Blastochloris tepida: one gene and its partner. The protein of the gene in region 1 interacts with the protein of each later gene in a pairwise test. Links are inferred from orthologs where the notes say so. Each region holds a gene or a part of one and is shown on either strand. Other genes may lie near its edges.

Region 1 (16,361 bases):
TTGCCGACCGCGGCCCGGCCGAGCTTGCCGCCACCCGCGACATGCTGGACACCATCCGCAAGGTCTATGAGCGCTACGGCTTCGAGGCGGTCGAGACCCCGGCGTTCGAATACACCGACGCGCTGGGCAAGTTCCTGCCCGATCAGGACCGGCCGAACGAGGGCGTCTTTTCGCTGCAGGACGACGACGAGCAGTGGCTCAGCTTGCGCTACGACCTGACGGCGCCGCTGGCGCGCTTTGTCGCGGAGAATTTCGACCGGCTGCCCAAGCCCTACCGCAGCTATCGGGCGGGCTGGGTGTTCCGCAACGAGAAGCCGGGGCCGGGCCGCTTCCGCCAGTTCATGCAGTTCGACGCCGACACGGTGGGGTCGGGCTCGGTCGCGGCCGATGCCGAGATCTGCATGATGGCCGCCGACACGCTGGAGGCGCTGGGCATCGCGCGCGGCGACTATGTGATCAAGGTCAACAACCGCAAGGTTCTCGACGGGGTGATGGAGGCGATCGGCCTCGCCGGCGACGAGAATGCCGGGCGGCGGCTGACGGTGCTGCGGGCGATCGACAAGCTGGACCGACTGGGCGTCGAGGGCGTGCGGTTGCTGCTGGGGCCGGGCCGTAAGGACGACAGCGGAGATTTCACAAAAGGAGCGGGGCTGAATGAGGAGCAGGTTCAGCGGTTGCTGCTTTTCACAGGGTGGGGTGAGCCTACTGGCGCAGAACGTGCCGTATCTGTGAACAAGCTTCGGCTGGACAGCTTTGAGAGGGCGGTTGGAGAATCTTCATCTGGTCTCGCGGGACACGCTGAGCTCGTTGAGCTTCGCGAATATTGCAAATGCTCCGGCTACGATGATCGAATTATTATAGATCCCTCCGTCGTCCGCGGGCTGGAATACTACACCGGCCCGGTGTTCGAGGCCGAGCTGACCTTCGAGATCCCCGGCGATGACGGCAAGCCGGTGCGCTTCGGCTCGGTCGGCGGCGGCGGGCGCTATGACGGGCTGGTCTCGCGCTTCCGCGGCGAGAAGGTGCCGGCCACCGGCTTCTCGATCGGCGTCTCCCGCCTCGCCGCAGCACTTCAGAAGCTCGGCAAGCTGGCCTCCGCCGAGCCGGTCGGCCCCGTCGTGGTGGTGCCGCGCACCGCGGCGCTGGCGCCGCACTGCATGCGGCTGGTGCAACAGCTTCGCGACGACGAGAGCTTGCGCGCGCTGCCCGGCTTCGCCGCCGAAATGTATCTCGGCGGCGGCTCGTTCAAGGGCGGCCTGCGCTATGCCGACAAGCGGCGCTGCGTCGTCGCCATCATGATCGGCGAGAGCGAGATTGAGGCCGGCAAGGCGGTGGTGAAGGACCTGATCGAGGGCACCGAGCAGGCCAAGGCGATCGAGACCAACGCCGAATACCGCGCCCAGCGCCTCGCCCAGTTCGAGGCCACCGAGGCCGAGCTTCCGGCCGCGATCCGCGAGATCCTGGCGCGGCATTCGGCTTGATGCGCGTTGCCGGGCTGTCGTCCCGGGCAAGGGCGCAAAGCGCCCGCGACCCGGGACCGTTTTCCGTTTCGCGTCGTCCCGGACGGCGCGGGATGCGCAGCATCCGGCGCCGAGCCGGGACCGTTTTCCGGAAGGGGGCCTTTTCCTGCGGACGATCCCGGGTTGGAACGGCGAACTGTGCTTTGATGGGTGCACCGGCTCGGGGTGGCCACCCCGAGCCGGTGCGGGCGGCACGCCGTGTCCCGGGTGAGCCTTCGAGGCCGTCGCGAGCAGAAGCGGCCGTCCGTCCCAAGCCAACCCGAACAGTTGCACGGGGCTTTTGACCCCGCTTCCAAGCCTGGGATGCTTGCCATGCTGCCACACCCGACGCCGCTTGCCACCCACCTTGTGGGCATCGATGTCTCCAAGGACTGGCTCGACATCGCCTTCGACGACACCAAGGTCGAGCGCGTCGATAACACCCCCGCGGCTCTCCAGCGCTTGGCCAGGCGCCTGGTGAAGGCCGGGCTCACCACCGCCGGCCTGGAGCCGACCGGCGGCTATGAACGCCTGGCGGTCGCGGTGCTGCGCGAGGCCGGCCTCACCGTGCTGCAGGTCGACAGCTGGCGCTGCCGCCAGTTCGCCAAGGCCTGCGGCCAGCGCGCCAAGAGCGATCCGCTCGACGCCCGCATCATCCGCGCCTTCATGCTGCATCACCCCTGCCGGCCGTTCCCGGAGCCCTCGCAAGCGCAGAGCGACCTGACCGCCTGGGTGCGCGAAATCACCCGCGCCGAGGCCGACATCCGCCGCCTCGAGAACCGCAAGGCCCACCCCACCCTGGCGGCCATCACCGCCCGGCTCGATGCCGAAATCGCCGCCCTGCGCGAGACCGTCGCCGCGGCCGAACAGGCCATCGAGGCGTTGATCGCCGCCGATCCGGCGATGGACGCCAAGGCCAAGATCATCACCTCGGTGCCGGGGATCGCCAACAAGACGGCCCGCGTCCTGCTCGCAGAAGCTCCCGAACTCGGCCGGTTCACCCCCCGCCAAGCCGGTGCCATCGGCGGCTGCGCACCCTATCGCAACGACAGCGGCAAAGCGCGGCGGCCGGCCCATATCGAGGCCGGACGCCGCGCGCTCAAGCGCGCCTGCTATCTCGCCGCCTTCGCCGCCATCCACTGGAACCCGTGGGCCAAACAGCTCTACGCCGACCTCAAAGCCCGCGGAAAACCCGCTAAGGTCGCCCTCATCGCCATCGCCAGAAAGCTCCTGACCATCCTCAACGCCATGATTCGAGACAACAAACCCTGGCGAGACCCCAAAACCGCATGACAGTTGCTCTTCGCTTCGCTCCGCCCGGGATGACGAGGCACGGAGAAGGGCGATCCCGGCTTTCGCTTTCGCTCGGCCGGGATGACGAGGCACGGAGAAGGGCGACCCCGGGCCACGATCTCGCTCGCTCATGACGGCCATTCCGCGCGCCGCCATTTGCGGCGGCGCGCGTTCGGCCTATGTGTTCGCCCGCCGAGTCGCCCCATCCGCCAATCGTCCTCGTTCCAACCTCACGGCCCCCCATGCTCACAACCTCCCTGCCGCCGATGATCGCCGGCCTGTCGGCGCTGGCCGGCCGCTATGACGTGCTGCTCTGCGACGTGTGGGGGGTGATCCATGACGGCGCCGCGGCCCACGCGCCGGCCTGCGAGGCGCTGCAACGCTTCCGCGCGGGCGGCGGCACCGTGGTGCTGGTCTCCAATGCGCCGCGGCCGGGCCGGGCGGTGATGCCGCAGCTTGCCGGCTATGGCGTGCCGGACGGGACGTTCGACGCCATCGTCGCCTCGGGCGACGTGTCGCGCGCGGTGCTGGCGGCGCGGCCGGGCGTGCGGGTGTTCCATATCGGGCCGGACCGCGACCTGCCGCTGTTCGAGGGGCTCGACGCAAGGCGGGTGCCGCTCGACGAGGCCGAGCTGGTGCTGTGCACCGGGCCGTGGAACGACGAGGTCGAGACGCCCGAGGACTACCGGGCGCTGCTGCAGGACGTGCTCGCGCGCCGGCTGATGATGGTGTGCGGCAACCCGGACGTGGTGGTGGAGCGCGGCGGCCGGCTGATCTATTGCGCCGGCGCCATCGCCGATCTCTACGCCGCTATGGACGGCGAGGTGCTCTATGCCGGCAAGCCGCACCCGCCGATCTATCGGCAGGCGCTGGCCGCGGCCGAGGCGCTGCGCGGCGCGCCGGTCGATCCGGCCCGCGTGCTGGCGATCGGCGACTCGGTGCGCACCGACCTTGCCGGCGCGGCGGCGCAGGGGCTCGACTGCCTGTTCATCCTGGCCGGCATCCATGCCGGCGAGATCGGCGACCCCGCCACCCGCGAAGGGGCGGCGGCGCTGGCGACGCTGTTCTCGGCGGCGCTGGTGCAGCCGGTGGCGACGATGCACCATCTGGCGTGGTGAGGCCGGGAAACCGTATCAGTTTGCCACCGGAAACCCGACCCGCCGGCGAGGAAAACGCCTCGCCGCCGGGAGCCGTCGGGGTGCGGTTGACCCGGACACTCTCGGTTTCGACGACGCGCGCCGGGGCGTTCTGCCCCCCACCCCCGACCCCTCCCCACCATTCACTGCGTTCATGGGGGGAGGGGAGAAGCGGCGCGCCCCCTTCTCCCCTCCCCCCGCGAGCTTTGCGAGCGGTGGGGAGGGGTCGGGGGTGGGGGGCTTCGGACGCTTCCTGTTCAGGCGAACAGCTTGTCGATATCGTCCTGGCTGGCCTTGTCCTCGGCCGCGTCCGGCGCGGTCGGCGGCGCCTTGACCGGCGCGGCGGCGACGGCGGGCTTGGGCGCAGCGGCGGGCTTGGGCGCGGCGGCGGGTTTGGGCGCGGGCGCAGGGGCGGCGGCGGCCTTTGCCGGGGCGGGCTGGGCCGGTTTGGCTGCGGGCTGGGCCGGCGTGCCGCTCAGCATGCTGTCGACGTCCGACTGGCTGACGCCCTGGCCGGCGAGCTGCGGCCCGTGCAGCAGCAGCTTCTCGGCGCGGGCGGCCTTGGCCGCCTCCTCGGCGGTGGCGAAGCCGCGGGCGTCGCGGGTGCGGGTGGCGGCGGCGAAGCGGCCGACGCGGGTCTCGATCGCCTTCAGCGTCTGCACCACCTTGGCGACGCGCTGGCCGGTGATGTCCTGGAACGAGCAGGCCTCGAACACCGCCATCATGCGCTCGTCGACGAACGCCTTGTAGGCGTCGGGGTCGGAGGCGTCCGCGGCCATGATCTCCTCGGCCGCGGTCATGATGGTGTTGGTGGCGGCTTCCGTCGCCTTGACGATGGCGTCGAGCTCCTGGCCGGCCGCGGGGATGCGCGTTTCCTTCAGGTCGTGAACCTGCAGCGCACCGATCTCCTCCTTCATCGACTGGATGTATTCGGCGATCTCGCGCAGCTCGCGATAGACCGCCTTGTCCAGCGTCAGGAAGAATGCCTGCAGAGATTCGGCCGTGATCTCGGCGAGGGCCACAACGTCCGAGAGGGACACTTCAACCCCCTTCTTGTCTCTGAGGAAACCGACGATACGCTCAAGGTGCTCCGTCTGGTAGGCGCTCACGGAACTTACTCCCCGGGACGGCCCGTCCTGGACCGCCATCGCTGTCATCGCTTCGTGTTCTTGGTGTTTTCTTGAAAACCGTCAGTCCGCGAAGACGGCCTCGATCTTGGTCTTGAGCGTCTGCGCGTTGAACGGCTTGACGATGTAGTTGTTGACGCCGGCCTTCTTGGCGGCGATCACGTTCTCGGTCTTGGACTCGGCGGTGACCATGATGAAGGGCGTCTTGGCCAGCGACGGATCGCCGCGGACCTCCTTCAGAAGCTCGTATCCGGTCATCGGCTCCATGTTCCAGTCGGAGATCACGAGGCCGTAGCGCTTCTCGCGCAGCTTGCCGAGCGCAGCAGAACCGTCGGCGGCGTCATCGATATCCTCGAAGCCGAGCTGCTTCAGAAGATTACGAATGATGCGCACCATCGTGCTGTAATCGTCGACAACCAAGATGGGCATCGAAAGGTCGACAGCCATTTCTTCTACTCCGTCGGCATTCTGGCGGCGTTGCGCCTATTATGGACTAATCCGGCAGAGTCTCCCTCTGTCCGAACGTCCCCCTGTACTTGGGCAATTTAGCGAAGAGCTTTGAACATCCGGTTAATCGCCCGGAGCGATGGCCGCGACCTTCGGCGTATTGCGGTGCAGCACGAAGTTCAGCATCCTGATACCAAACACGGAGGCCGAATTGAGCGACGTTCAGACCCGCCTGGGCATGCGCAGCCTGTATTTCGAGGATCTCGCGGTCGGCATGCGCGAGAGCATCATGAAGACGGTGATGGCCGACGACATTGTCGGCTTCGCGGATCTGTCGGGCGACCACAACCCGATCCATCTGTGCGACCTCTATGCTGCCGGCACGCGGTTCGGCGGCCGCATCGCCCATGGCCTCTACACGGCAAGCCTGATCTCGGCCGTGGTCGGCACCCGGCTGCCCGGCCCCGGCGCGATCTACCGCTCGCAGACGCTGAACTTCCACGCGCCGGTGAAGATCGGCGACGTGGTGGCGGTGTCGGTGGAGGTGGCCGAGCTGGTCGAGAAGGGCCGGCGCGCCCGCCTGCACTGCGAGGCGACGGTGGACGGCAAGGTGGTGCTGGACGGCGAAGCCTGGGTGTCGGTGCCGCCGCGGCCGCAACCGCACGCTTGACGGGACAGGGTGGCGGGGGGCAGGGTGCCGCCCACGCGCATCGCCGCCGGCGGGCGGGACGGTTCCCGGTAACGCCGTCGGATACCCAGCCAGCGGACGTGTGGGTGGGACCGGTTAGCTCCGCGCGAACGGTCCTCAATCGCAAGCGGATCCCGTACATCAGCGGACCCAAGCGCCAGCATACGCGACCGCGGCATCCCCGTTACCGTCTCCGCAACCGATTGCCATGACCCCCTTCGATCTCCCTTCCGCGCCCGCCTTCCGGGTGGTTCGCGACCTTGAACCCGTGCCCGCCGACCTGAGGGGCGCAGTGGTGGCGATCGGCAATTTCGACGGCGTCCATCGCGGCCACCGGGCGGTGATCGACGCCGCCGCCGAACGGGCGCGGGCGCTCGGCCGGCCGGTGGCGGCGCTGACCTTCGAGCCGCATCCGCGCGCGGTGTTCGCGCCGCACGCGCCGCTGTTCCGGCTGACGCCGGAGCCGGTGAAGCTGGCGGCGCTGGCGCGCGCCGGCTGCGATGCCGCATTCGTGATGACGTTCGATGCCGCCTTTGCCGGCGTCAGCGCCGATGACTTCGTCGACCAAGTGCTGGTGGAGCGGCTCGCCATCTCCGGCGCGGCGGTCGGTTTCGATTTCCATTTCGGCAGCAGGCGGGGCGGCTCGCCCGCCTTCCTGGTGCAGGCCGGCGCCCGCCGCGGTTTCGCGGTCGATGTGGTCGGCCCGCTGCATCATGAGGGGCGGCCGGTGTCGTCGAGCGCCATCCGCAGCCTGCTCGCCTCGGGCCGCATCGCCGAGGCCAACGACCTGCTCGGCTATCCGTGGTTCATCATCGGCACGGTGATCCGCGGCGACCAGCGCGGCCGCACGCTGGGCTATCCCACCGCCAATATCCGGCTCGATCCAGCCTGCGGTCTGGCGCATGGCATCTATGCAGTGCGCGCAGATGTCGCCGGCCGCCGCTACGACGCGGTGGCGAGCTTCGGCCGCCGGCCGACCTTCGACAATGGTGCGCCGCTTTTGGAAGTGTTCCTATTCGACTTCTCGGGCGACCTCTATGGCGCCGAGTTGGCGGTTACCTTCCACGCCCGCCTGCGCGAGGAGCGCAAGTTCGACAGCGTGGCGGCGCTTGTGACTCAGATGAATGCGGATTCCGCCGACGCGCGCCTCGCTCTGGCCGGCTGCGCCTGAGGGCGCGGCAGCCGCCATCCGCGGCACTGGCGGCCGGACGATTTTAGGAAAATATACCCGAGACGCGCCAGCCATCCGCGCGCCGCTCGGCGGCCCGCGCCTCAACCTCCGGCAGCACGAAATGCCTCCGGCCACGCGATGGTGAAGACGGAATTTCTCCGGCCTGTCGTAATTCCGTGACTCGATTACCATCCGTTAGGATCCCCTGCCCATTTTCACGCCACCTGCAGGGAGGGGAACATGAGGCTTCAAACCGGGCTGACACTGGCAATCTGCGGCAGCCTTGCGGTAGCGGCAGTCGGGTTCTTTTCGACCAGCCGGTGGTTCACCGAAAAAATCGTCTCGGAAAGCCTGCACAGCCGGTTGGCCAGCGAGTCGGCCCGGTTCGAGAGCGAGGTGGCCTCGCAGGCGATGCGGGCGCTGTCGCTGTCGCGGCTGGTCGCCAGCCTGCCGGAGGTGAAGCGCGCCTTCGCCGCCGGGGAGCGCGATGCGCTTCACACCATGCTGGCGCCGGCCTTCGCGGCGCTGCGCGCCGACGGCATCGAGCAGTTCCAGTTCCACACCCCGCCGGCCACCTCGTTCCTGCGGCTGCACAAGCCGGAGCGGTTCGGCGACGACCTGTCGGGCTTCCGCCCGACCGTGGTCGAGGCCAATGCCCGCAAGTCCGAGGTCCACGGCCTGGAGAACGGCGTTGCCGGCGCCAGCGTGCGCGGGGTGGTGCCGGTGCAGGATGGCGACGCCCATATCGGCTCGGTCGAGTTCGGCATCGCCTTCGGCGAGGACCTCGCCATGCAGTTCACCCAGCGCACCGCCACCTGGGTGGCGCTGTTCGTCGACGGCAAGACCGGCTTGACCCAGGTCGCCTCGACCTTCCCCAACGGTTTTGCCCCGACGCCCGAGCAGCTTTCGGCCGCCCGCAACGATGCGGTGCTGGACGACCACGCCATCCTCGACGGCTCGTCGCTGGCGATCAAATACGCGCCGCTGAACGACCTCGAGGGCCGCACCGTCGGCGTCGTCGCGCTCGGCATCGACCGCACCGACCTCGACGCCATGCAGTGGCAGTCGACAATGGTGTTCGGCGCGGTGTCGCTGGCCGCCCTGCTGCTGGGCTTCGGCATCGCCTTCCGGCTCAATGGCGTCATCGCCAAGCCGCTGAATTCCCTGGGCAGCTGCATGAAGGAGCTGGCCGGCGGCTCGACCGCGACCGCCATTCCGCCCAAGACCCAGATCGACGAGATCAACCAGATGACCGAGACGGTCGCGGTGTTCCGCGACACCGCGATCGAGCGCGAGCGGCTGGCGGCCGAGACCGCCCGCGCCCAGGCCGAGCGCGACCGCGCCAACCAGCGCATGGAGGCGGCGATCGAGAGCTTCCGCACCTCGGTGGCCGGCGTGCTCGACGCGGTGGACGCCAATACCGAGCGGCTGCGCGGCACCGCCCATGCGCTGGGCGACCTCGCCGGCAATGCCAGCCGCGAGGCCGGCTCGGCCGCCGTCGCCTCGGAGGAGACCACCTCCTCGGTGCAGGCGGTGGCGAGCGCGGCGGAGGAGCTGTCGTCGTCGATCCAGGAGATCGCCCGGCAGGTGGCCACCGCCAGCGGCGTCATCACCCAGGCCGGCACCACCACCGAGGCTTCGGCGCGCGAGATCGAGGCATTGGCCGCGGCCGGCGCCAAGATCGGCGCGGTGGTCGACCTGATCCAGGCGATCGCCGCCCAGACCAACCTGCTCGCGCTCAACGCCACCATCGAGGCGGCGCGGGCGGGCGACGCCGGCCGCGGCTTCGCGGTGGTCGCCTCCGAGGTCAAGTCTCTGGCCGCCCAGACCGCCAGCGCCACCGAGGAGATCGCCAGCCAGATCGCCACGATTCAGGCCTCGACCAAGACGGCGGTGGGGGCGATCCGCGAGGTGTCGCACGCGATGAGCGACATCCAGGGGGTCACCGGCTCCATCGCCTCGGCGGTCGAGCAGCAGAGTGCCGCGACCAACGAGATCGCCGCGAGCATCCAGCGCGCCGCCGACGTCACCACTTCGCTGGCGGCCAATGTCTCGGGCGTCACGGTGGCGATCAACGAGACCGGCACCTCGGCGACCGAGGTGCAGTCGGCCTCCGACGACCTCGCCCGCCAGTCGGAGCGGCTGGCGGCGGAGGTGAAGGACTTCCTGCACCGCCTGCGCAGCGACGACGCCGCGGCGGCGTGACACCAAGGGCAAGACGTGCGGGATCCGGCCTGAGCGGCCGGGTCCCGTTTCGTTTTCGGGGCAGGGCTGGTTGGCGGGCGGGCGCGCTCGGTCCGGCGGCGACGTGTGGGGGCGCGTGGAGGCAGCGTGTGGGTTCCCTTCCCCTCGCCGCTTCGCGGCTCGGCCGGGAACGACCGCGGCGTTTGGACCGCAGCGCTCATGAAGGATGGCCGGGAGCCACGGCCGGTCGTTCCCGGCGAGCGCACCTGCGGTGCGCGAGGGAAGGGAACCCAGAAGAAGGGAACCTAGTTGAAGGGAACCCAAGCGCCTCCTCCCGCCGATCCGGCGCGACCCGGCGCACGGAATGACCTGCGACCGGCCGGAACATGGCGCGCGACGCTTTATCCGCGCCGCCGGGCTTGCTAAGAGGGGCGCATGCAGCGCGCGCCCGTTCGTCTCCACGTCACGGCACGAATTCGCCGCCCGGCCTCCGGCCGGGCCTGACGGTCCGTCGGGGGTCGGGATCGCCGCCCGAAATCCGTCCCTTTGCTGCCCAAAGCACACCGCCATGACCAAGACTGACGCCGGCGCCTCCGACGCCAACACCGCTTCGACTGAAACCGGGTTCGACTATTCGCAGACCCTGTTCCTGCCGCAGACCGCGTTTCCGATGCGCGCCGGCCTGCCGCAGAAGGAGCCCGAGCTTCTGAAAGCCTGGGAGGAGGGCGACCTCTACGGCAAGCTGCGCCAGGCCGCGGCCGGCCGGCCGAAATTCGTGCTGCACGACGGCCCTCCCTACGCCAACGGCAACATCCACATCGGCCACGCGCTCAACAAGATCCTCAAGGACGTGGTGACCAAGTCCCAGCAGATGCTGGGCTTCGACTCCAACTACGTGCCGGGCTGGGACTGCCACGGCCTGCCGATCGAGTGGAAGATCGAGGAGCAGTACCGCGCCAAGGGCAAGAACAAGGACGCGGTGCCGGTGGTGGAGTTCCGCAAGGAGTGCCGCACCTTCGCCGAGCATTGGCTTGACGTGCAGCGGGGCGAGTTCAAGCGCCTCGGCGTGATCGGCGACTGGGACCACCCGTATTCGACCATGAGCTTCCCGGCCGAGGCCCAGATCGCCCGCGAGATCATGAAATTCGCCATGACCGGCCAGCTCTATCGCGGCTCCAAGCCGGTGATGTGGAGCGTGGTCGAGAAGACGGCGCTGGCCGAGGCCGAGGTCGAGTACGAGGACCACGCGAGCGATACGGTGTGGGTGAAGTTTCCGGTTGTGAGGAAGGCCTACTTCGGGCGCACTACTCCCACGCCCGAGGATATCCTGCCGCGAGAAGACTTGCGCGAAGCCCACGTCGTCATCTGGACGACCACGCCCTGGACCATCCCCGGCAACCGGGCGATCAGTTTCTCGTCGCGCATCGCCTACGGCCTCTATGAGGTGACCGAGGCGCCGGCCGACAATTGGGCCAAGGTTGGCGAAAAACTGATCCTGGCCGACAAGCTGGCGGAAGACGTGTTCAAGCAGGCGCGGGTCACCGCCTACGCTCGCCGGGCCGACATGCCGGCAGAGGTGCTGAAGGATCTCGTTTGTGCTCATCCGCTGCAGGGGGTAGGCGGCGGCTATTACTTCGACGTCCCCCTGCTCGACGGCGACCATGTCACCGACGATACCGGCACCGGCTTCGTCCACACCGCGCCGGGCCACGGCCGCGAGGACTTCGAGATCTGGATGGCGAACAAGCGCGCTCTCGAAGCGCGCGGCATCGAGTCCACCATCCCCTACACCGTTGAGGCCGACGGCACCTACACCAAGGAGGCACCGGGTTTTGTCGGCAAGCACGTAATCACCGCCAAGGGCGAGCAGGGCGACGCCAACAAGGCGGTGATCGCCGCGCTGACCGAGGCCGGCGCGCTGATCGCCCGCGGCAAGCTCAAGCACCAGTACCCGCACTCCTGGCGCTCCAAGAAGCCGGTGATCTTCCGAAACACCCCGCAATGGTTCATCGCGCTGGACAAGCCGGTCGAGACGCTCGACGGCGCCACACTTCGCGAGGTGGCGCTGCGCTCGATCGCCGAGACCCGCTGGGTGCCGGCGGCCGGCGAGAACCGCATCAATGGCATGATCGCCAACCGCCCCGATTGGGTGGTGTCGCGCCAGCGCGCCTGGGGCGTGCCGATCACCGTGTTCGTCAACCGCGAGACGGCTGAAATCCTCAAGGACGAGCGGGTGAATGCCCGCATCGCCGACGCCTTCGCCAAGGAGGGTGCGGACGCCTGGTTCGCCGATGCCGACGGGTCGCGCTTCCTCGCGCCCGACCACGATCCGAAAGACTGGGAGAAGGTCACCGACGTGCTCGATGTGTGGTTCGATTCCGGCTCGACCCACGCCTATACGCTCGAAGACCCGGTGCATTTCCCGGGCCTCGCCGGCATCCGGAGGAAGCGCGACGGCGGCACCGACACCGTGATGTATCTGGAGGGCTCCGACCAGCACCGCGGCTGGTTCCACTCCTCGCTCTTGGAAAGCTGCGGCACGCGCGGCCGCGCCCCCTATGACGTGGTGCTGACCCACGGCTTCGTGCTGGACGAAGAGGGGCGCAAGATGTCGAAGTCGCTCGGCAACACGGTGGCGCCGCAGGACGTCATCAAGGCGTCGGGCGCCGATATCCTCAGGCTCTGGGTGTGTGCGTCGGACTATTCCGACGATCTGCGCATCGGCCCGGAGATCCTCAAGACCACCGCCGACACCTATCGCAAGCTGCGCAACACGCTGCGCTGGATGCTGGGCTCGCTCGCCCATTTCCGCGACGAGGACCGGGTGGCCTTCGCCGACATGCCCGAGCTCGAGCGGCTGATGCTGCACGAGCTCGCCCTGCTCGATCCCGTGGTGCGGCAGGCCTATGCCGACTTCGACTACAAGAAGATCCACGCGGCGCTGACCGCGTTCATGACCTCGGATCTCTCGGCGTTCTATTTCGACGTGCGCAAGGACGCGCTCTATTGCGAGCCGATCTCGTCGGTGAAGCGCAAGGCGGCGCTCACCGTCATCGACCGGCTGTTCCACGCGCTGGTGACGTGGCTGGCGCCGGTGCTGTCCTTCACCGCCGAGGAGGCGTGGCTGGCGCGCTACGGGTCCGGCTCGGTGCATCTGGAGCTGTTCCCGGCCATCCCGGCCGAGTGGCGCGACGAGGCGCTGGCTTCGAAGTGGGAGCAGATCCGCCGCGTCCGCCGCGTCGTCACCGGCGCGCTGGAGATCGAGCGGGCGAACAAGCGCATCGGATCGAGCCTGGAGGCGGCGCCGGTGGTGTTCTTCACTGAGGACGCGTTGCGGGCGGTGATCGGAAGCGTCGATTTCGCCGAGGTGTGCATCACCTCCGGCCTCAAGCTTGAGGCCGGGACCGGTCCGGCCGAGGCCTTCCGCCTTGCCGAGGTCGAGGGCGTTTCGGTGGTGCCGGCCAAGGCGGAGGGGAAGAAGTGCGCCCGCTCCTGGCGCATCACTGCCGACGTCGGCGCCGACCCGGCGTTTCCGGACCTCTCCTTGCGCGACGCGCAGGCGATGCGAGAATGGAAAGCGGCGCATGGCTGAGATGGACCCCGCGACTGCGGAGACCGGGGCGCGGCGGCATGTCCGCCTCGGCCTGATCGCCCTTCTTCTCACCCTGGCGATCGATCAGGGCTTCAAGCTGTGGATGATCCACGGCTTCGACATCGCCGACCGCGGCATCGTCGCCGTCGGCCCCTATCTCGATCTGGTGATGGCCTGGAACAAGGGCATCTCCTACGGCCTGTTCCAGCAGGACGGCGAGACCGGCCGCTGGGTGCTGGTCGGCATCAAGGCGGTGGCGGCGGTGGTGTTCGGGGCGTGGCTGCTCCGGGCCGAGACCCGGCCGACCGCGATCGGGCTCGGGCTGATCATCGGCGGGGCGCTCGGCAACGCCATCGACCGGGTGGCGTGGGGGGCGGTGGCCGATTTCTTCTCGTTCCACGTCGGCACTTTCCGCTGGTACGTGTTCAATCTGGCCGACGCCGCCATCGTGCTTGGGGTTATCCTGCTGCTTTACGATGCGCTTTTCGGCCCTGCCGCAAAAAAGCCGGCATGAGGGACGAGTGAGGGAGTTCAGAGGAAGGGGAGTCGAGGGCCGTCCGGCCGTCGCCCGTTCCGGTCGAATTTCCACGCGATCCCGGCCGCCCTGCCGGCCGCCGCCCTGACCGCGTTTCGAAGGAGTGTCGCGATGAAGGCCCGTCTCGTGCGCCACGTTCTTCCCCTCGTCATGCTCGCCGCGGTGGCAGCGCCGCAGACCGTGCGGGCCGACGATGAGGAGCCCTCCTTCGAGCAGAAGATCATCAAGCAGATCCTCGGCGGCGTCGGACTGATCGAGGACAGGGCGCCGATCGACTATCGCGAACGGGCGCCGCTGGTGGTGCCGCCGACCGCCGAGGCGCTGCCGCCGCCGGCCTCCGAGGACGTCACCGCCGCCAATCCGGCCTGGCCGAAGGATCCGGACGTCGCCCGCGCCAAGGCCGCCGAGGCGGGTTCGGACAAGCCGGTCGTGCGGCTCGATGCCGGGCGCACGCTGGGCATCGACGAGATCCGCCGCGGCACCAGCAAGACCAAGCAGGCCAAGAGCGACCGGCCCGAGACGTCGAGCGACCGCTTCGAAGGCGCCAACGACCGTCTGTCGCCCACCCAGCTCGGCTTCAAGGGCTGGGGCTCGAAGAAGGAAGAGAAGATCGTCTTCACCGGCGAGCCCGAGCGCACGCGCCTCACCCAGCCGCCGCCGGGCCTGCAGACGCCCTCGCCCGACCAGCCCTATGGCGTGGTCGGCGACGACAAGCTCGACGACAACTGGCTGAACCGCATCTTCTCGCCGAGCAAGGTTGCCGAAGGCCGCGACACCGGCGGCAGCCGCACGGCGCGCGACAGCACGCGCTGAGCGCTCGCCGTCCTGAGAGGGCCGGATTTGCGATGGCCGGTCTTGCAGTAACCGGGTTTGCGATGGTCCGGCCTGCGAAAACCGGACCCCTGATGACCGGACTGTGATCGCACGCCGGGCGAGGCGGGCCGGACTTTGCCGCGGTTTCATGTGACAGTCTGGCCGAATCCCCGCCCCGGAGGGAGCCAGTCTTGCTGAAAGCCGCGATGCGAACACTTGCCGCCGCCGCCACCGCCGCCACCCTCGCCTGCCCTGCCCACGCGAAACCTGCCGAGGTCAAGCAGGGTCCCGATGTCTCCCATTTCACGCTGGCCAACGGGCTGGAGGTTGTGGTGATCCCCGACCACCGGGTGCCGGTGGTCACGCACATGATCTGGTACCGGGTGGGCGCGGCCGACGAGCAGCCCGGCAAGTCGGGCATCGCCCACTTCCTCGAACACCTGATGTTCAAGGGCACCAAGGCCAATCCGGCCGGCGTGTTCTCGGCCATCGTCGCCGAGGTCGGCGGCCAGGAGAACGCCTTCACCTCCAACGACTACACCAGCTACTTCCAGCGCGTGGCGCGCGACGAGCTGGAGACCATGATGCGGCTCGAGGCCGACCGCATGACCGGTCTCGAACTCACCGACGCGGTGGTGCTGCCCGAGCGCGACGTGGTGCTGGAGGAGCGCCGCATGCGCACCGACAACGACCCCGCCGCCCAGCTCGGCGAGGAGATGGCGGCGTCGATGTTCCGCAACCACCCCTATGGCGTGCCGGTGATCGGCTGGGAGCACGAGATCAAGGGGCTCGACCGCGACGACGCGCTGGCGTTCTACCGGCGCTTCTACACCCCCAACAACGCCATCCTGGTGGTGGCCGGCGACGTCACCGCCGACGAGGTGCGCACGCTGGCCGAGCGCACCTATGGCAAGATCGCGCCGCGCGCCGAGGTGACGCCGCGGGTGCGGCCGGCCGAGCCGCCGCCGCGCGCCGGCCGGCTGGTGACGCTGGCCGATCCGCGCGTCGCCCAGCCCTCCATCCAGCGCCAGTATCTGGTGCCGTCCTATTCGCGGGCGGCGCCGCGCGAGGCCGAGGCGCTCGACCTCTTGGCCCAGGTGCTGGGCGCCAGCCAGACCAGCCGCCTGCACCGCAAGCTGGTGGTGGAGAAGAAGCTCGCCACCTCGGCTTCGGCCTGGTACCACGGCTCGGCCTATGACGAGACGCGGTTCGGGGTGTGGGCGAGCCCGCGCCCCGACGTGTCGCTGGAAGACCTCGAGGCGGCGATCGACGCCGTGCTGGCCGAGGTGGTCGAGACCGGCATCTCCGAGGACGAGCTTGCCCGCGCCAAGACCCGCCTCGTCGCCGACACCGTCTATGCCCAGGACAGCCAGACCGCGCTCGCCCGCATCTATGGCGTGGCGCTCACCACCGGCTCGTCGATCGAGGATGTCCGCGCCTGGCCCGAGCGGGTGAAGGCCATCTCCGCGGCCGAGGTGCAGGCGGCGGCGCGCAAATGGCTCGACATGCGGCGGTCGGTGACCGGCCATCTGGTCAAGGCGCCGCCGGCCGGGGAGAAGCGCTCGTGACCGGTCTCCATGCGTTCGGGCGCCGGCTCGGCGTTCCGCTGCTTGCCGCAACATCTCTCACTCTGTCGCCGGTCACCTTGATGCCGCTCACCGCCACCACGCTCGCCCTGGTCTCCGAAGCCGATGCCGAAACCGCGACCCGCATCGAGCGGGTGGCGAGCCCCGGCGGCATCGAGGCGTGGCTGGTGCGCGAGCCGGCGGTGCCGCTGATCGCGCTGGAATTCGCCGTCACCGGCGGCTCGACCCAGGATGCGCCCGGCAAGGCCGGCACCGCCAATCTGGTGTCCGGCCTGCTCGACGAGGGGGCG
Region 2 (7,228 bases), 2.7 Mb from region 1 along the record:
TGGGTGACGATGATGTCGGCGATGGCGGCAAGCCGCCGCTGCGCGTCCTCGTCGTCGACCACCAGCGGCTCGCCGCCGGGATTGGCGCTGGTGGCAACCAGCGCGAAGGGCTGCGGGGATCCGCGCCACGCGCCGTCCGCCGGCTGGCCGGCCAGCGCATGAAACAGCAGATGGTGCACCGGCGCGTAGGGCAGGACGAGGCCGACCTGCGACAGGCGCGGCGCCACCGAGGGCGCGAGCGTGCCGGGGCGACTGGGCATCAGCACGATCGGCCGTGCCGGCGCGGCGGCCAGGGCACGGTGGGGTGCGTCGACCTGCGCGAACAGATCGAGCGAGGGTGCGTTCGCCACCATCACCGCGAACGGCTTGGCGTCGCGCGCCTTGCGGCGGCGCAGCTCGGAAACCGCGGCCTCGTTCGTCGCGTCGCACATCAGGTGAAAGCCGCCGATGCCCTTCAGCGCGACGATGCGCCCGGCCTTGAGCGCCGCGGCGATGTCGGGGATGGCGTGGCTGAGCTTCGGGCCGCAGTCCGGGCAGGCGAGGGTCTCGGCGTGGAAGCGGCGGTCGTGCGGATCGTGATAGGCGTGCGTGCACGCCGGGCACATCGCGAAGCCGGTCATCGAGGTGTTGGCGCGGTCGTACGGCACGCGGCGGGTGATGGTGTAGCGCGGCCCGCACTGGGTGCAGGTGACGAACGGATAGAGATGGAAGCGGCTCCTGGGGTCGAACAGATCGTCCAGGCAGGCGCTGCAGACAGCGGCATCCGCCGGAATGCCGGTGGCGGCCATTCCCTCGCCGCTGCGCGCGATGCCGAAGCCCTGCGCGCCGCGCGGCGGGATCGGCGTGCGCTCCAGCGCGTCGATGCGCGCAAGCGGCGGCGCCTCCGCCTTGAGCGCCGCGGCGAAGGCGTCGAGCGCGCTGCCCTCGACCTCGATCGACACGCCGTTCGCGTCGTTGCGCACGAAGCCGGCGAGCTTGAAGCGCTCGGCCAGCGCGAACACGAATGGCCGCATGCCGACACCCTGGACGATGCCGCGCAGGCGGATCGCCTCGCGCGACACCGGCTCCATCGGATCGTGCGGGGAGCCCAGCATGGTCAGCCTGCCGCGGCGTTTGCGCCGGCCCGCGCCATGGCGACGCCGGCCTCGATGAAGCTGAGGAACGCCGCAAGGCCCTCGCCGGTGCGGGCCGAGACCACCAGCGTCTTCAGCCGCGGATTGACCTTGAGCGCATTGGCGATGCAGGCCGCGACGTCGAACTCGACATGCGGCAGCAGGTCCGACTTGTTGAGCAGCATCACGTCGGCGGCGGCGAACATGTCGGGATATTTGAGCGGCTTGTCCTCGCCCTCGGTCACCGACAGCACCACCACCTTGTGCGCCTCGCCGAGATCGAACGCCGCCGGGCACACCAGATTGCCGACATTCTCGATGAACAGCACGCCGCCGGCCCGGAGCGGCGGGCCGTCGAGTGCCAGATCGTCCAGCGCCAAGTCGTCCAGCGCATGGCCGACCATGTGGGCGTCGAGGTGGCAGCCCTTGCCGGTGTTGATCTGAATGGCCGGCGCGCCGGTGGCGCGGATGCGCGCGGCGTCATTGGCGGTCTGCTGGTCGCCCTCGATCACCGCGACCGGAACCCGGCCCGACAGGTCGGCGATGATGCGCTCCAAGAGCGTCGTCTTGCCGGAGCCGGGGCTCGAGACGAGATTGAGCGCGAAGATGCCGTGGGCGGCAAGCCGCGCCCGGTTGGCGCGCGCATAGGCGTTGTTCTTGGCCAGGATGTCGCGCTCGATGCGGACGATGCGCTCCTGGCTCATCCCCGGCACGTGCACGCCGGCGAGGCCGGCACCATAATCGTGCGTGCCCTCCGCGTGATCATGGTGGTGCACGTGGCCGTCATCGTGCAGATGGTCGTGATCATGGTCGTGGCCATGCTCATGATCGTGATCGTGCGAATGGCTGTGGCTGTGCGCGTGGCTGTAGCGGGTGCCGTCCGCGTGGGTGTGCCCATGCGCGTGGGTGTGGGCGTGCGCGTGGCTGTGCGCGTCCGGCGCCGCGCCTTCGATGGATGCCGTGCCGCAGCCGCAAACCTTGCACATCACTCGACCTCCAGCTCCTTGACGCGCAGTTCGTCGCCCGCCGTCATCTGCACATGATGGCGCCCGCATTCGGGGCAGGCGCCGAACCGCTCGGCGAGCGGCACGCTTTTGCCGCAGTCGAGGCACCAGCCCTGTCCGGCCACGCGGATGATGTCGAGCCGCGCTCCTTCGGCGATGGTGCCGCGGCTGACCGCATCGAAGCAGAACTGCATCGCCTCGGGCTCGACATGGCCGAGCATGCCGATCTCCAGCACGATCGCCTTGGCGCGCGAAAAGCCCTCGCTGCGGGCGGCCTCCTCCACCAGCGCGACCACGCTCTCGGTGAGGGCCATTTCATGCATGGGCGAGCTCCTGGGCCGTCTCGGCGGACGGCGCGGGAGAGACCGAAACCCGGCAGGCGACGCAGGGATCGAACAGCGCGGCCAGCGTCTCGATGGCGGGGGCGGCCGGCGCATCCTCAGCCGTGCGCAGCCGCCGCAGCGCCTGGGCGAACGGACCCTCCGGCGCGAAGTTCCACTCGGTCGGCGCGAGGATGAGATAGCGCATGATGCGCCCCTGCCGATCGATCTCGGCGACATGGTGAAGCCGACCGCGCGGGCTCTCGACGGCCGCAAAACCGACGCCGGGGCTCATCCGCTCGGCGCGAATCCAGGAGCGGCCGGCGGCGAGGGCGCCGTTCCGCGCGATCTCGGCGATCTCGGCAAAGCGCGCGGCGAGACGCGCCGCACCGCCCGCGCCCATCCGCCGGCTGGCGGTGGCGCGCGCCAGCGGCCCGGCTTCCGGCCGCCGGCCCGGCAGGTGCGGCGCAGCCGCGAACGCCTCGCCCGTCTCCAGCAAAGCGGCAGCCACCGCCGCGTCGTCATCGGCGGTCAGCGCATCGACCGCATCAGGGGTCTCGGCATCGAGGGCGGCGGCGAACGCCATCAGGCGGCCGGCCCAGCTTTGGGACTTCGCCCCCGCCTGCATGTGCAATGGCGCCGCGTCCGGCCCGAGGCCGAGACGTTCGAGCGCCTCGCGCGCGGGCCGGTGCGGCTTGGCCAGCACGGTGCGCACGGCCGCGGCCTCCTGCGGCGTCAGCGGCACCGCGCCGCCGAGACCTAGCACGGTGGCGCGCAGATGCTCGACGAGGCGCTCGGCCGCCAAAGCGGCATGGGTCTCGGCCGGATCATCGGTCTCCACCGCCGCGCCCGCCGCCGCCGAGGCTGCGCGCGCCGCGGCCGATTGCGAGACGCTGCACAGCGCGAACAGCCGCCCGGCGATGGCCGGGATCTCGGCGGCCGGCCGGCGCGTCAGCGCCGCGCCGACGCCGCGCGGCCGGTGGCAGGCGACCGTGGCGTCGATGACGGCGCCATCGGCGATAATCGCCGCGATCCGCACGTGTCCGTCGAGCAGCGGGGTCATGGCGCGCTGCTCCCGCGGCCGAACAGCAATGCCCGGCGGTCGCGCGCCGGCGGCGGCACATCGTATCCGTCCGGCTTGAACAGCGCCGCCATGGCCGCAGCCGCCGTCTGGTACGTCGCCGCCGGATCGGCGAAGCCGAACATCGGCGAGAACAGCGAAGCGGCATCGAGCCGGCCGAAGCCGTCCAGTTCCCCGACGGTGACCTCGATGCGTCCGGCCGGAAGCGAGACCGCGCGGACGTCGCCCAGGCGCGCCGGCGGCAGCGCCGGTCCGCCCGCGACCTCGGCCAGCACGATATTCATGAACCAGGGCGTGACGACGACGCCGATCGCGTGGCCGGCATGGCCGCGGAATCCCACCGCCTGCACCTCGAGATCGGGATTGCAGATCGGCATGCCGCGCATCGCGCCTTCGGCGATGGCGCGATAGATCGACGCGAGACGTTCGCCAATGGTTGCCGCACTCATGTGAAATAGGCCTGTTCGATCTGCCGCAGCCGTTCGGCCGAATCGCGGAAATCCTCGGTGGCGGCGCAGGCGGCCGGCGGCACGTCGCCGATCTCCAGCGAATCGAGCACGAGGTCGCTAGAGGCGTTGAAATACTGCACCGACCAGACGTGGCGGGTGGCGGTGGCCAGAACCCGGCAACTGCCGTGGCCGCGCGAGACGATCTGCACCGGCCCGTCGCCCAGCGTCTGGTGCAGGAAGGCCATGTCGGCGTCCGAGACCGGCAGCAGCGACAGCGTGATGGTGTGGCCGGGCAGGCTCGGGCGCGCCGCAGCCTCCGGCCGTGCGGCGTACTCGGCCACGTGCTGGGCAATCTCCGACAGCAGCGCCAGCGCGGTGGGGGAGGGCGCGGACAGGGCGCCGGTGGCGACCGTCCGCCGCGTCATGGCAGCGGCGCGGCGCACCGCCTCGGGGATCGCGCCGACTTCGAGATAATCGGCAACCAGCCGGCCGTCGGCGCCGGTGAAGCGCACCCGCCACAGGCCGGCCATCACGGATTCGCGGATCTGGGCGACGATGCCATCGGGCAGCGCGACGGTGGCCGAGACCTCGCCGGCGCCGATCACCCCGTCGATCAGCTCAAGCTCGGCCGCGTCGAGACCGTCGAGATCGAACAGGTGGCCCGGCCGGTCCGCATCCTGCGTCGCCAGCGCCGCGATCATCAGCGGCAGCAGCGCCGCGACGCGCGGCGAGCGCTCGGCCAAGCCCTCGCCGTTCGCTGCCGCCAGCAGCGGCGTGAATTTGCCGCCATTGGCGGCCGCAGACGCGGTGCCGCCGGGGGCGGCGAGGTCGGCGAGTGCCGCGGCCTTCATGCCTGGCTCCCCTGCCCGGAAAAGGTGAAGGCGACGCGCGGGCCCGCCGCCGGCGTCATGGCCGGCGTTGCCGGATCGAGCCAGGCGGAGACGCGCGCGACATAATCGGGCCAAGTGCGGATGCGGGCGAGCACGCCGAGCGTCTCGCTGCCGCGCACCAGCACGAGGCTCGGCAGCACCGCGACATGGAAGCGCAGCTTGAGCGCATCTTCGCTGCCGCGCGCGATCACCGCCGCGCGCAGCCGGCCGCGAAAGGCGGCAAGCAGCTCGGGCAGCACGACCGCGACGTCGGCCGCCTCAAGGCGCACGGTCGGGTCGCCGGTGAAGAACAGCAGCGCGTGCGGCGGTTCGCCCGCGGCCAGGAACGCATCGATGTTGCGGCTGTCGACCTCCGCCAGCCCATGGCGGATCGTCAACGCCGCAATGGGCGTGGACGTCATGGCAGTCCTCCCGAAACGTCATTCTGCGGGCGTCTTGGTGCGCCCGTGCAGGATCGGCGGTGAGCATCGCGCGGTAGAAAGCTCTCTTCCACCCCAGGATGATCACTTGCCGGATGAATGTCCACCGCGTCCTGCGGCAAGGAAGTCTGGCAGTTGCGGCTCGCGGTCGATCAGGTCGGCGAACAGATGGTCGAAGGCGCGCCCCTGCAGCGCTGCCGCAACGCCGTCCAGCGCGTCGTCGATGCGCTGCGCCTCCTCGGCGCCGAGCACCCGCACCGCCGCGCCGAGATGCACCAGCACATGGGTGCCGACCGGCTGCGGGCCGACCAGCGCCAGCGACACCGCCTGCGTCTCGCCGCGCCGTTCGCAGGCGGCGGTGAATTCGCCGCCCAGCACGATCCGCATGGGAAGTCCGATACACATGTGCTCTCACCATGCCGTGCGGCGTTCGAAGGCGGCGATGTCGATGTCGTGCGCCAGGAGGCCGTCGAAGGCGGCTCCCTCTTCGCGCGCCCGCACCGGCACGTTCCAGCCGAGCAGGATGTCGCGCGCGGCCTCCAGCGCCGGCCCGATGGCGGAGCGCACCGGGTCGGTGAGCGGCCCGCCCCAATTCTCCAGGTCGAGCGGCTGGCAGCCGACCAGCGCGAGCCGCTGCGGATAGCGGCCGAGCAGGTCGACCGCGCTCAGTACCTCCTGGAAGCCGGTCTGGTGCAGGCTCATCTTCTTGGCGCCGGTGAATTTCGGCACGTCGCCGTCGCGCACGATCTTCAGCGTGCCGGGCTTGAGCCCATAGTCGATGGCGTCGAACACCAGAAGCTGGTGCGCCTCCTGCACGACATCGACGAGGTAGAGCCCCTGCGTGCCGCCATCGAGCACCGTGACGTCATCTCCCACCGCGTAGCGGCGGTGGAAGGCTTCCACCGCCCGCACGCCGAACGCCTCGTCGCCCCACAGGATGTTGCCGATGCCGAGAACCAGCGTCTTGACGGCAGTGACTTCGCTCACGGCTCAATCCCGGAAGTCGTCGCGGAACACGCGCTCGCCCGACACGATCGACGAGATCATGCTCTGGCGCGACAGGATGTCCTCGCGCACCGCGGCATAGACGTGGACCAGGAAGAAGATCACGATCGACCACATGCCGAGACGGTGCCAGGTGTGGACCTCCTGCGAGTTCGGCCAGATGTCGAACACCCATCCGAACATCGCCGCCTGCCAGCTGTCGGCGCCCGCGCCCTGCGAATAGAGCGCGAAGCCGGTGCAGATCATGAAGGCCAGCACGATCATGTAAGTGAACATCGCCGCGTGGCCGAGCGGGTTGTGGCCGATGTATTTCTTCGGATCGCGCACGAGGAAGAGATACCACTTCAGCTCATAGAACAGGCCCCACCACCACAGCCGCCGCCACACCGGGATCATCCAGATCTGGCGGGAATAGCGGTTGCCGACGAAGGCCCAATAGAGCCGAAACACGAAGCCGACCGCCAGCACGTAGCCGGCGGCGAAATGGGCGAAGCGGATATAGCCCATCAGATAGTGGTTACTCGCCTCGCCGGACAGCGTCGGCAGCGGCGCGCCGATCAGATAGCCGGTGACGCACAGCACCGTGAGGCAGAGCGCCGTCACCCAGTGCCACAGCCGCACCGGCGCCTGATACACATAGACCGTCTGGCGGCGGGCGGCGCGTTCGCCATGGCTGTCGATCGCGCCCTGCAGCGTGCCGACGCGCGCCACCGTGGCACTGCCGCGCCCGCCCGTGCCGGTAAGACCCTCAAGCTCGCTGACTTGCGTCATGGGTTTCCCCCTCGACACCAATGACCATGTTTCCAACGACGCGTCGGACGCGCGTCAGCGAACGGTGACCGTCGCCATCTCCTGCCCGTCCTCGCTCATCACGTGGGTGGAGCAGGCGAGGCAGGGATCGAACGAATGCAGCGTACGGATGATTTCGAGCGGCTGGTTGGGATCGGC

What was found.
Region 2: the proteins of ileS (region 1) and BLTE_RS13285 interact in binary tests that used the Escherichia coli proteins (3 or more experiments, as listed by UniProt). The link is inferred for Blastochloris tepida from one-to-one orthologs.

The regions. Positions count from the first base shown.
Region 1 is NZ_AP018907.1:194,507-210,867, forward strand. The notes cover bases 9,743-13,337. They hold ileS (isoleucine--tRNA ligase), read left to right. Parts: upstream 9,743-10,113; coding sequence 10,114-13,137; downstream 13,138-13,337. Other genes in these bases: lspA (signal peptidase II), read left to right, coding at 13,130-13,337. Also shown: hisS (histidine--tRNA ligase), read left to right, coding at 1-1,481; BLTE_RS00825 (IS110 family RNA-guided transposase), read left to right, coding at 1,824-2,792; BLTE_RS00830 (TIGR01459 family HAD-type hydrolase), read left to right, coding at 3,035-3,910; BLTE_RS18245 (protein phosphatase CheZ), read right to left, coding at 4,186-5,037; BLTE_RS00840 (response regulator), read right to left, coding at 5,119-5,502; BLTE_RS00845 (MaoC family dehydratase), read left to right, coding at 5,741-6,172; BLTE_RS00850 (bifunctional riboflavin kinase/FAD synthetase), read left to right, coding at 6,399-7,361; BLTE_RS00855 (methyl-accepting chemotaxis protein), read left to right, coding at 7,602-9,566; more of lspA, read left to right, coding at 13,338-13,651; BLTE_RS00870 (hypothetical protein), read left to right, coding at 13,784-14,485; BLTE_RS00875 (M16 family metallopeptidase), read left to right, coding at 14,692-16,053; BLTE_RS00880 (M16 family metallopeptidase), read left to right, coding at 16,050-16,361. UniProt on the Escherichia coli protein: Catalyzes the attachment of isoleucine to tRNA(Ile). As IleRS can inadvertently accommodate and process structurally similar amino acids such as valine, to avoid such errors it has two additional distinct tRNA(Ile)-dependent editing activities.
Region 2 is NZ_AP018907.1:2,942,101-2,949,328, reverse strand. What follows is about bases 4,475-7,228. They hold BLTE_RS13285 (HyaD/HybD family hydrogenase maturation endopeptidase), read right to left. Parts: upstream 6,263-7,228; coding sequence 5,687-6,262; downstream 4,475-5,686. Other genes in these bases: BLTE_RS13275 (nickel-dependent hydrogenase large subunit), read right to left, coding at 7,106-7,228; cybH (Ni/Fe-hydrogenase, b-type cytochrome subunit), read right to left, coding at 6,266-7,051; hypC (HypC/HybG/HupF family hydrogenase formation chaperone), read right to left, coding at 5,360-5,680; BLTE_RS13295 (thioredoxin domain-containing protein), read right to left, coding at 4,814-5,257; BLTE_RS13300 (hydrogenase expression/formation protein), read right to left, coding at 4,475-4,817. Also shown: carbamoyltransferase HypF, read right to left, coding at 1-1,094; hydrogenase nickel incorporation protein HypB, read right to left, coding at 1,097-2,098; hydrogenase maturation nickel metallochaperone HypA, read right to left, coding at 2,098-2,439; BLTE_RS13310 (nickel-dependent hydrogenase large subunit), read right to left, coding at 2,432-3,499; [NiFe]-hydrogenase assembly chaperone HybE, read right to left, coding at 3,496-3,966; more of BLTE_RS13300, read right to left, coding at 3,963-4,474.